DNA from 3 places in the Bacillus rugosus genome. Region 1 is predicted to be linked to each of the others. Evidence: riboswitches for the same ligand, from Rfam matches in the RefSeq annotation. Region 1 holds a riboswitch; each other region holds the start of a gene.
The links. A riboswitch is a leader RNA that binds a small molecule or an ion and turns the genes downstream of it on or off. The one in region 1 is predicted to bind S-adenosylmethionine.
Positions count from the first base shown of each region.

Region 2: it holds a riboswitch for S-adenosylmethionine, as region 1 does, so the genes downstream of both, M0696_RS19845 (5-methyltetrahydropteroyltriglutamate--homocysteine S-methyltransferase) here and M0696_RS06100 (bifunctional homocysteine S-methyltransferase/methylenetetrahydrofolate reductase) in region 1, are expected to answer to the same signal.
Region 3: it holds a riboswitch for S-adenosylmethionine, as region 1 does, so the genes downstream of both, metN (methionine ABC transporter ATP-binding protein MetN) here and M0696_RS06100 (bifunctional homocysteine S-methyltransferase/methylenetetrahydrofolate reductase) in region 1, are expected to answer to the same signal.

Region 1 is NZ_CP096590.1:1,210,763-1,214,738, forward strand. It holds gene M0696_RS06090 (GNAT family N-acetyltransferase) at 1-80, opposite strand, end outside; gene M0696_RS06095 (GNAT family N-acetyltransferase) at 85-534, opposite strand; gene M0696_RS06100 (bifunctional homocysteine S-methyltransferase/methylenetetrahydrofolate reductase) at 625-2,463, opposite strand; SAM riboswitch class I at 2,554-2,671, opposite strand; gene M0696_RS06105 (YajQ family cyclic di-GMP-binding protein) at 2,779-3,270, opposite strand; partial or broken gene M0696_RS06110 (CvfB family protein) at 3,369-3,976, shown strand, end outside.
Region 2 is NZ_CP096590.1:3,915,356-3,919,331, reverse strand. It holds gene M0696_RS19855 (3-oxoacid CoA-transferase subunit B) at 1-617, shown strand, start outside; gene M0696_RS19850 (3-hydroxybutyrate dehydrogenase) at 634-1,407, shown strand; gene M0696_RS19845 (5-methyltetrahydropteroyltriglutamate--homocysteine S-methyltransferase) at 1,459-2,595, opposite strand; SAM riboswitch class I at 2,673-2,779, opposite strand; gene M0696_RS19840 (5-methyltetrahydropteroyltriglutamate--homocysteine S-methyltransferase) at 2,848-3,976, opposite strand, start outside.
Region 3 is NZ_CP096590.1:3,238,621-3,242,596, forward strand. It holds gene M0696_RS16480 (carboxymuconolactone decarboxylase family protein) at 1-128, opposite strand, end outside; gene metQ (methionine ABC transporter substrate-binding lipoprotein MetQ) at 213-1,037, opposite strand; gene metP (methionine ABC transporter permease MetP) at 1,051-1,719, opposite strand; gene metN (methionine ABC transporter ATP-binding protein MetN) at 1,712-2,737, opposite strand; SAM riboswitch class I at 2,845-2,951, opposite strand; gene M0696_RS16500 (SCP2 sterol-binding domain-containing protein) at 3,066-3,410, opposite strand; gene M0696_RS16505 (thioredoxin family protein) at 3,516-3,836, opposite strand; gene M0696_RS16510 (toprim domain-containing protein) at 3,838-3,976, opposite strand, start outside.

The DNA of each region.
Region 1 (3,976 bases):
CACCCGGCTTGCCTGCAAAGTCGCAATAGACCGGATGCATGCTCTTCATGAAGCTCAATCAGCTCATCCATTACGTCCATAAGATCACCTGCCTGTTCCGAGTGTTTTGTACATCACAATATGAGTGCCAATGCCGGGAATCTCAAACGGTAAGCCTAGTTCCTCCCAGCCGAGCTTTGCGTAGTAGCCTTTGACATAGTGTCTTGCGTTACACCAGACCGCCTGTACGCCTCTATCTGCCAGTTTTTGCTCCGCGTATTTGATCAGCGTGCTTCCGGCTTTTTGATCGCGATATCCTTCAAGTGTTGCCATGCCTCTCAGCCGATATGCGGAGGAGGCCGTTATTAATGGCTGTTTTTGAGGGAAAAAAGAAGCGATGCTGATCAGCGTTCCTTCATAAAACGCGCCGAGATGAAAAGCGCCTTCTGCATGATCTTGTTCATATTTGCATTGTTCGATGGATTGATGGGGACGCAGGATACGATGCCGGATTTCGTATGTATCTTCCGCGGAAATGGTTTTGACTTCGAGCATGATGTTCCTCCTCATATACCGATTTTCTATATCGTAACACGAATCCTATTAAAAAAGACCGCCCGATTGATTCAGGCAGTCTTATCGGAATTAATGCAAATAGATATTTTGTCGCTGCTCATCTTTTTGCTGGATATAAGAAGTGAGCTCAGCAGTTAAGTCAGATCTGAGAAAAGGCGTAATCAAATAGATGCCGTTAAACAGCTCGCATGCCGTATCCAACAGAGAGCGTGCAATTGCAAGGCCCTCCGCTTTTTGCTTCTCTTTGTCTTCACCGGCGAGGGCCATTGTTTCCCGAATAGAGTCAGACAGCTTAATGCCCGGAATTTCATTGTGGATGAATTCAGCATTCCGGCTGCTAGTAAGCGGCATAATTCCGATATAGATCGGCGTCTGCAGATGCTTTGTTTCGTTATGGATATCGACAAGCTGCTGTTCGGAATAGACAGGCTGTGAAACAAAATAATCGGCGCCGCAATCTATTTTTTTCTCCAGCCGTTTTACCGCTTTATCCAGGTGGCGGACGTTAGGATTAAATGCGGCTGCGACTGAGAAATTCGTTTTCTTGCCAAGCGGCTTTCCAGACAGGGACAGCCCTTCATTGAACTGTTTGATCAGCCTGATTAAATCAAAGGATGTTAAATCATAAACAGACGTGGCACCCGGAAAATCCCCGATTTTAGAAGGGTCGCCCGTGATGGCCAGCACGTCATTCAGCCCTAACGTATCAAGACCCATTAAGTGTGACTGCAAGCCGATAATATTTCGGTCACGGCACGTAATATGGACAAGAGAGCGCATATCAAGCTGCTGCTTCACAAGGGCGCCGCAGGCAACATTGCTGATCCGCGGGGTCGCTAGGGAATTGTCAGCGAGCGTTAGGGCATCGATTCCCGCTTCTTTTAATTCAGCAGCGGCGGACAGAAATTTGTCAAAGCTCAATTTTTTCGGCGGATCCAGCTCTACGATAATGGAGCGTTTTACCGCTGCGATCTCATTCAGGCCCGGTTCTGTGCGCTCATCCTGAACAGAAATGAATTCCTTAGGCCGGGTTTTGACTTCTTTTTCTGTAATCGGAGCAAGCCCGCCAATCGCTTCCGCCATCGCCCGGATGTGATTCGGCGTGGTGCCGCAGCAGCCGCCGATAATCCGTGCGCCTTGCTTGCGGAATTCTGACGCGCTGTTTTGAAAATACGTGTCGTCTGTTTCATAGACGAGCCGGCCTTCTTCAAGCGAGGGGAGACTGCTGTTCGGATAAACTGATAAGAACACATCATCAAAAATCGGCACTTCGCTAAGCGCTTCAATCATGTGATAAGGGCCGAGCCGGCAGTTAATGCCGGCGATATCAGCTCCGAGATCCGCAATCGATCGCAATGCTTCAAAAAGCGGTGTTCCGTCCTGCAGTACACCTTGCTCATGCATGGAGACATTAAGCATAATCGGAAGGTCAGTCTCTTTGCGCGCGATTTTCAGCACTTCACGGGCTTCTTCCAAATCATAATACGTTTCTAACAGCAGCCCATCCGGCTCCTCATGCAGCAGCAGGTACAGCTGCTCGCGAAAGCTGCGTTTGATTTCGTCAAGGCTGTACGCATTTTTATTAAAGGTGCGGATGCCGCCCATCGTCCCCAGCACGTACGCATCGCCTGCTGAAGCCCGCGCGATTTTTACCGCCTCCTGATTCATTTTTTTGATGTCATCCTCAAGCCCGTGTCTGGATAATTTAATATAATTGGCCCCGTACGTATTAGTTTGAATGATGTTGGCTCCAGCCTCAACGTACGCTTTATGTATGCGCTGAATTTCCTCCGGCTTTGAAATGTTGAGCTCCTCAAAGCATCTGTCAATGCCGTAGGAGTAGAGGAGCGTCCCCATGGCGCCGTCGCCGATTAACACCTGTTTTTGCAAATCTTCTAAAAGTCCCATTGTCTGCCTCCTTTATTCACATTCAGCAAGGAAAAAAGAGAAATAAAAAAAGTCCTCTTAAGAAGAAGACTTTGTCGGTGATTTTGTCTCTTCTTATCTTCCAAGCTGTTCGAGCTTGCTGGATTTAGCACCTTGGTCATGGCTGATCGCCATTACACCGGTTGCTGAAGCTTCGTCGGGCCAGTCCCTCTGCTTCTCTTGATAAGAACGGATATGAAATTTTACATGTTCAGGAGCTGCCAAAAGATGCCTGGCGTTTTCCCTTTCTCCAAATTTACCGAAAATAAAGACAATAATCAATAGGATTCAGAAAATTTATCTGAAATTTATAAATTGAACGTCAATTGGCAGATCTGCGCCCCGTACTGCTGTGATAATCTGCTGCAGGTCATCCTTGTTTTTTCCGGTGACACGCACTTGATCATCCTGCACTTGAGACTTTACTTTCAGTCCGGAGTTTTTGATGATGGTATTGATTTTTTTGGCGTTGTCCTTGTCAATGCCTTGAACAAGCTTTGCACGCTGGCGCACCGTTCCGCCTGACGCGCTTTCAACCTTGCCGTAATCAATATTTTTTGTCGGCACGTTTCGTTTAATCAATTTACTGACCAGCACATCTTTGAGCTGGCTTAATTTAAATTCGTCATCAGAAACGAGAACAAGCTCCTCTTTATCTAACGAAATGTCGCTTTTGCTTCCTTTAAAGTCATAGCGTGTGCTGATTTCTTTCAGCGCAATTTGAATCGCATTTTGCACTTCTGGCAATTCCACCTGGGATACAATATCGAATGAACTTTCTTTTGCCATATGAAAACCTCCATAACATTTAACTTATGTGTCGATTATAGTAGAATAAAGAGAAACTTCCAACAGAACAAAGAATCAATTTGTGATGATTGGAAAAAATGTTAACAGAATCCGCATAAAAATAAGCGGAACAGGAAGGACGATAGCATGAGACCAGGGCAGCAATTAACCTTGAGTATAGATCACCAAACTGACTTCGGTTACTTTTTAACCGACGGAGAAGATACGATTCTCTTACATAACAGTGAAATAACTGAGGATATCGAAGACAGGGATGAGGTAGAGGTCTTTATATATGTCGACCAGCAGGAAAGACTTGCGGCTACGATGAAAATTCCGGTCATCAGCGCTGATGAGTACGGCTGGGTCGAAGTGGTGGATAAAGTGGAAGATATGGGCGTTTTCGTTGATATTGGCTTATCTAAGGACGCGCTTGTTGCAACTGAGCATTTGCCGCCATACGAGGAGGTCTGGCCGCAAAAAGGGGATAAACTTTACTGTATGCTCAAAGTGACGAATCGGGGGCGCATGTTTGCCAAACCAGCACCGGAGGATATTATAAGCGAACTGTTTACCGACGCTTCAGAAGATCTGATGAATAAAGAGCTGACAGGTACGGTGTACAGATTAATCGCAACGGGTTCATTTATCATCACAGACGATGGTATCCGCGGTTTTATCCATCCGTCAGAAAGAAAAGAGGAAC
Region 2 (3,976 bases), 1.4 Mb from region 1:
TAGAAATCAAGGATGGCATGAACGTCAATCTTGGGATTGGAATGCCGACGCTTGTCGCAAATGAGATACCCGATGGCGTTCACGTCATGCTTCAGTCAGAAAACGGCTTGCTCGGGATCGGCCCGTATCCTCTGGAAGGAACGGAAGACGCGGATTTGATCAATGCAGGAAAGGAAACAATCACTGAAGTGACGGGCGCTTCCTATTTTGACAGCGCTGAGTCATTCGCAATGATAAGAGGCGGGCATATCGATTTGGCTATCCTTGGCGGCATGGAGGTTTCGGAGCAGGGTGATTTGGCCAATTGGATGATCCCCGGAAAGATGGTAAAAGGGATGGGCGGCGCCATGGATCTCGTCAACGGGGCGAAACGGATCGTTGTCATCATGGAGCATGTCAATAAGCATGGCGAGTCGAAGGTGAAAAAAACATGCTCCCTTCCGCTGACAGGCCAGAAAGTCGTGCACAGGCTGATTACGGATTTGGCTGTTTTTGATTTTGATAACGGCCGCATGACACTGACTGAGCTTCAGGAAGGTGTCACAATTGAAGAGGTTTATGAAAAAACAGAAGCCGATTTCGCTGTCAGCCAGTCTGTGATCAAACAAAATTCTTAATGGGAAGGAGTTTGACATGAAAAAACAAGTCGCCTTGGTGACAGGAGCAGCTGGCGGAATCGGGTTCGAAATCGCGAGGGAATTCGCCCGTGAAGGCGCTAGCGTCATCGTTTCGGACCTTCATCAGGAAGCGTGCGAAAAGGCCGCTTCCAAGCTTACAGAAGAAGGCTTTGACGCAGCAGCCATTCCGTGTGATGTGACAAAGGAAGCGCAAGTCGCTGATACGGTGAACACCATCCAAAAACGATATGGCCGCTTGGATATTTTGGTGAACAATGCCGGTATTCAGCACGTCGCTCCGATTGAGGAGTTTCCGACAGAAACCTTTGAACAGCTGATCAAGGTCATGCTGACGGCGCCCTTCATCGCGATGAAGCATGTTTTTCCGATCATGAAAAAACAGCAGTTTGGCAGAATCATTAATATTGCATCTGTTAATGGTTTAGTCGGCTTTGCGGGGAAATCCGCTTATAATAGCGCCAAGCACGGCGTCATTGGGCTGACTAAGGTCGGGGCGCTGGAGGGCGCGCCCCACGGCATTACAGTCAACGCGCTCTGTCCGGGTTATGTCGATACACAGCTTGTCCGCAATCAGCTGAGCGATCTTTCGAAAACAAGAAATGTCCCTTACGACTCCGTGCTTGAACAGGTCATTTTTCCGCTTGTGCCGCAAAAACGATTGCTTTCCGTAAAGGAAATTGCGGATTATGCAATTTTTTTGGCAAGCGAGAAAGCGAAGGGTGTCACCGGGCAGGCTGTTGTCCTTGATGGGGGCTACACCGCTCAATAACATAAAAAACACACTTGCTCCGCCAGGGAATCAAGTGTGTTTTTTCTTTGCTTATTTCCAAACATCGTTAGCGATTTCAACTACATGGCGCAGCTTCGCCCATTGCTGTTCTTCAGTCAGCTTGTTGCCTTCCTCAGTTGAAGCGAATCCGCATTGAGGACTGAGGCAAAGCTGATCTAAGCTCACATAACGGGATGCTTCTTCGATACGGCGTTTTACATCGTCCGGATGTTCAAGCTCACCGAATTTAGATGTCACTAATCCAAGGACAAGCTGAAGATCAGAGCGCTTCACATAACGGAGCGGCTCAAATCCGCCTGAGCGTGAATCATCATACTCCAGGAAAAGCCCGTCCAGGTTCAAACCGTCAAAAATGGTTTCGGCTGCTGCGTCATAGCCGCCTTCCGCTGTCCAAGTGGACTGGAAGTTGCCGCGGCAAATATGCATTGTTACGGTCAAGTCATCCGGACGGTCGGCAATCGCGTCGTTAATCGATTTCGCAAACAGCTGGCGAAGCTCATCAGGCGTTGTTCCGAACGCTTCGATTTGTTTTAATCCTTTTTCAGATAAGAAAACAGCCCAAGCTGTATCATCAAGCTGAAGGTAGCGGCAGCCTCTGTCGTAAAACGCTTGAATCGCTTTTTTATATGCTTTGGATACATCGTGCTGGAAAAGATGATAGTCGTTTTTGTATGCATCCTTTTCCAGTTTTCCGCGGAAAAACAGCATATTCGGGCTTGGGATCGTCATCTTTGGCGTCGCGTCACCGGCAATGCTATGGAGAAATGAGTAATCTTCAAGCATTGGGTGAGTTGAAAAGTCGATATCACCTGTGACTTTAATGCCGCGTGCTTTTGTCTGTACGTTATGAAATTGAATGCCCTGCTCAGGAGTAAACGGCTCAACGCCATCCAGGTTTTCCAGAAAATCAAAATGCCACCATGCTCTGCGGAATTCACCGTCTGTCACCACGTTCAGGCCGGTTTCCTTCTGTTTTTCCACAATGCGGATGATTTCATCGTTTTCGATTTGGCGAAGCTGCTCAGCTGTAATCTCGCCTGCCGCTTTTTGCAGCCGTGCTTTTTTGACGGGCTCAGACCTCAGCAGGCTTCCGACTTGATCCGCGCGAAACGGCGGTTTTTTTCTTTGAAGTGATTTTTGTTCTGCGGGTGTTGTTTGTTGTGACATGTTGTTCATTCCTTCTTTCCATTCGAATATAAAAAAGCTCTTCCTTTGGATAAGGAAGAGCTTGTGTGACAATCTCAACCTTATCTTCAAGAGCAATCATTGCTCTAAAGGATTTAGCACCATTCTGTTAAACAGCGGTTGCCGGGTATCGCAGGGCCAGTCCCTCCACCTCTCTTGATAAGGAAAACCTTTTTATGAAATTTTCTGATAGTATCTATTATTCACACATTTTCTGTTTCTGTCAATGATAGATTATCTCCACACATCGTTGGCGATGTCGATGACATGGCGCAGCTTCGCCCATTGCTGCTCCTCTGTCAAAAGATTGCCTTCTTCAGTAGAGGCGAAACCGCACTGCGGGCTGAGGCACAGCTGATCCAGGCTCACAAAGCGCGCCGCTTCATTGATTCGGCGTTTCACATCCTCAGGATTTTCAAGCTCTCCATTTTTCGATGTGATCAAGCCGAGTACAATCTGGAGATCCTTGCGTTTCACGAAACGGAGCGGATCAAAATTTCCGGAGCGGTCATCATCGTATTCTAAGAACAGCCCGTCCAAATGTAAGCCATCCAAAATCGTTTCAGCTACAGCATCATAGCCTCCTGATGCCGCCCATGTTGAACGGAAGTTGCCGCGGCAAATGTGCATCGTGATTGCTAAATCATCAGGCCGGTCTGCTACTGCATCGTTAATCGTTTTGGCGAACAAGGCAGGCAATGTTTCTGGATCGCCGCCAAGCGCCCGAACAACCTCTCTGCCTTTTTCCTCAAAGAAGAGAGACCATGACGTATCATCAAGCTGAAGATAGCGGCATCCAGCATCATAGAAAGCTCTGATTGCTTTTTTATACGCTTGGGCCAGATCATGAAAGTATTCCTCTTGGTCGTCATAAAACCCTTTATCCGCCTTTTCACCGAAAAACAGCATATTCGGGCTCGGAATCGTCAATTTTGGGGTCGCGTCGCCGGCAATCTCATGTAAAAATTGATAATCGACAAGCGCTGGGTGGCTCGTAAAATCGAGTTTTCCCGTCACTTTGATGCTGCGTGCTTTTGTTTTCGCATTATGGAACTGAATCCCTTCAGACGGGATGAACGGTTCCACACCATCAAGCCCTTCCAGGAAATCATAATGCCACCAAGATCGGCGGAATTCCCCATCTGTTACCACATCGAGACCGATTTCTTTTTGTTTTTCTACAATGCGGGTGATTTCTTGATTTTCGATATCACGAAGCTGATCAGCGGTGATCTCGCCGGCCGCTTTTTTCTGCCGGGCTTCTTTTATCGGAGCAGATCGCAGTAAACTGCCGACATGATCGGCACGGAAAGGAGCTTTGTGTTGTTTTTCTGTTTTTTGTCCTGCAACATTTGTTTGTTGA
Region 3 (3,976 bases), 2.0 Mb from region 1:
TCAGTAAACTCGTTAAACTTTCTTCCCATCAGCGGCATCTTTTGTTCAAATGTGCCTAAACCTAATTTATACTGTTTTAGCGCGTCCTGCATGCTTCCTCTGTCTTGATTCAAAGAAGATCCCTCCATCTGTTTAACATTCCTTTTTATTATGAACAGCTTTTATGAAAATACCCGAAAAAAACCCCGGATTTCTCATCCGGGGTTTCAGTCTTATTCAGATACAGGAAGCACAGCTCCGTCGTATTTTTTCTCGATGAAGTCTTTGATCTCTTTAGAATGAAGAACTTCCATCAGCGCTTTGATTTTTGCTGAATCTTCTTCGCCTTTTCTTACTGCAATGATGTTAGCGTATGGGTTGTTTTTCGTTGATTCTACTTCAATCGCATCTTTTTTAGGATTTAATTTATTTTGGATCGCATAGTTTACATTGATGAAGACCGCGTCTCCTTCTTTGTTATCATATGCTTTTGCCGTTAATTCAGGCGCTACTTTTTTGAATTCAAGGTTTTTCGGGTTTTTCTTAATGTCCTTCAATGTTGCGTCAACTGTTTCCACTTTAGAATCAAGTGTGATTAATCCTGCGTTTTCAAGCATTGCAAGCATACGGCCTTGTTCAGCGACATTGTTTGTCAGGATAATTGTCGCACCGTTTGGAAGGTCTTTCAGCGATTTGTATTTTTTAGAGTAAATACCGAATGGCTCTAAGTGAACAGCTCCGGCATTCACAAGCTTGTAATCTGTGTTTTCTTTCATTTCTTGCTCAAGGTAAGGAATGTGCTGGAAGTAGTTCGCATCCACTTCTTTATCAGCTAAAGCTTTGTTGTACATCTTGTAATCACTAAGCACTTTCACTTTCAGCGTGTAGCCTTTTTCTTTCAATAATGGTTCAGCTTCTTTTAAAATTTCCGCATGCGGTGTTTTTGTCGCTGCAATCACAATTTCTTTCTTGCCGGATTCAGCGCCGTTATTTGATCCGCAGGCAGCCATAACCCCTGCAAATACAAGCAGTAATGCACCCAAAAATAGCTTTTTCAATGTAAATCCTCCCTTATCGTTTATCTATAATATTTGTTATTAAATCACCGATGATTTGAATAATAAAGACGATGATTAAAATAAATACAGTTGCAACGAAGGTAACATCAGCATTATTAGACTGATATCCTTCTACGTACGCAAGGTTTCCAAGGCCGCCTGAACCGATGGCTCCGGCAATTGCCGTTGAGCCGATCAAAGCAATGGCTGTAACCGTGATGCCAGAAATAAGGGCCGGCATAGACTCCGGAAGCAGCACTTTGAAAATAATCGTAGACGTTTTGGCGCCCATTGATTTAGCGGCTTCAATAACACCTTTGTCAACCTCGCGCAATGCGATTTCAGCAAGGCGCGCGTAAAACGGTGCCGAGCCGATCACCAGCGCCGGCAATGCGGCGTTTGGCCCTAAGATCGTGCCGACTAAGAACTTCGTAAACCCTAAGAGTAAAATAATTAAAATAAGGAACGGAATTGATCTGAATATATTGACAACGGCTGCAATCACAGAGTTGACCGCTTTATTCTGCCAAAGGCTCCCTTTGCTTGTCAGGAAAAGCAGCAAGCCGAGGATCACCCCGATGACAAAAGCAAACAGTAAAGAGATCAGCGTCATATAAAGTGTTTCATATGTCGCATTCCATAACTCAGTTAAATCAACGTTCGGGAAGTATTTTTCAAACATTCGTGATCACCTCTGCTTTCACCTGTTTGTCATTAATGAACCGGATCACGTTTTGCACTTCTTCTTCGGCTCCATCAATATGGATGAACAGTGAACCGTAAGCTCCATCCTTCGTCTGCGAGATTTTCCCTTGCAGAATATTGACGCTGACATTGAAGTTTCTGATCATTTCTGTAATCAGAGGCTGCTCAGCTGAATCACCGACAAATGTGAGCTGAACCATTTTTCCTGATCCTGTTTCATCAAGAAGGTGCTGAAGCGTTTCTTTCGTTTCTTCCGGCTCTGTCACCTGCTGAACAAATCGTTTTGTCATGTCTTCCTTCGGATTTTTGAAGACATCGAGAACTTCGCCTTCTTCCACAACCTTTCCGTTTTCCATAACAGCGACTCTGTTGCAGATTTTGCGGATGACATGCATTTCGTGCGTGATCAGCACAATCGTCAAACCGAGTCTTTCATTAATATCGGACAATAGATCCAAAATTGAATCTGTTGTTTGCGGATCTAATGCTGATGTCGCTTCATCACAAAGGAGAACCTTCGGATTGTTTGCAAGCGCTCTGGCGATTCCAACACGCTGCTTTTGCCCGCCGCTCAGCTGAGACGGATAAGATTTTTCTTTTCCTTCTAATCCGACCAGTTTAATCAGTTCATCGGCGCGCTTGATCCGTTCACTCTTTTTCACCCCGGCAATTTCTAAAGGAAACATGATATTGTCTCTAACGGTGCGCGACCAAAGCAAATTGAAATGCTGGAAAATCATGCTGATTTCATGGCGTGCATTTCTTAAGGCGCGTCCGTTTACTTCATTAATCTTGGTTCCCGCCACTTCCACGGTTCCTGAGGTTGGTTTCTCAAGGCCGTTCAGCAGACGGATTAAGGAACTTTTACCAGCTCCGCTATATCCTATAATTCCAAAAATCTCACCTTTTTTGATGGAAAGCGAGACATTTTGGACAGCATTGACATCTCCGTGTTTCGACTTATAAACTTTTGAAACATCTTGAAGATTGATCAAAGCAATCACCTGCCTTAACACTATTCTAAGAAATCTTCCGGGTTTTTTCTGCAAAAGAAAAGCCTTTCTGCACACTTGAGCAGAAAGGCTTATATAAAATGGCCTTTCTCTCATCTTTCAAAGCTGAACGCTTCGTGTGAATTGGCACCATTTCAACAGCGTTGATGGTTGCCGGGCTTCATAGGGCACTTCCCTCCACCTCTCTTGATAAGAGAAATATATAGTCTTTTTCGTCCGGAAATTCTTAATGTAGAATAGCATGGCGAATGATTAAATGTCAATAAAATAAATGATGTCAACTTTTACTATTATAATAATTTCCTATTTTTTAATTCTTTAAAATTCTCTGAAAAAACCCATTCGTCAGCCAGAGTATAGCTTCTAGTTTTAACAGGGCTCTGAATGACCCCTTCACTTTCAGGCTTCCGCTCTGAATCAGGTGCTGAAGGGAAATATCTCCGTGCAATAAATGAATGATTTCTGTTTGGTTTCCGTAAAAGGTCAGGTTGGACGTTTGGGGCGGAGAAATTTTCTTCATTTCTCCCTGTTCGTTTATTGAGACGGTTAAGGCTTCTGTTTCTCCTTGGAAGGTAATGAGCAATGTTGAAGCGTTCAAAAGGGGTTTTAAAAACAGATGCTGATACTCATCTTCTAAAACTTCCGCTTTCTCCATATGTACAACCTCCTATTTGTTGGTCATACATACATTTCTCTTTTTGGCGCAAGAACCCCTTTATAAAACGAACGACAATTTCATTGGAATGTGCCGAGAAATATGTCATAAATGGGATGCGGAAGATGATTTTTGTTTGATCAGCTCATATAAATAAGAAACCGAATGAAACGCATATCCTCTTTCGACCACTTTTCCGCCTTTAAACAGCAGAAAACAAGGGACGCTTTCTATTTGATACGCTTTTGCGAATGTCGGAGAGTAATTGACATTGTTTTTATAGAAGGCGACATCAGGCAGCATTTCTTTCACCACTGTCAGCATTTTGCTTGCAAGCTGGCAGGTGCCGCAAAACGGAGTATATAAGTAAAGGAGATACACATCATCTGCAATGTGCTCAAGTTCATGTTCTTGGAGTTCTTTCATGCTATACACCTCGGGATTTTCTTTCAAGAAAAATAGTATGGACATTCAAATTCGCGCGCAGCAATACAGAGGCGACATGGTGCCTGGGCGCAGCCGCCACTTCCTTATAGGCTCTGTCGATATGTAGATGGCAGGCTTCG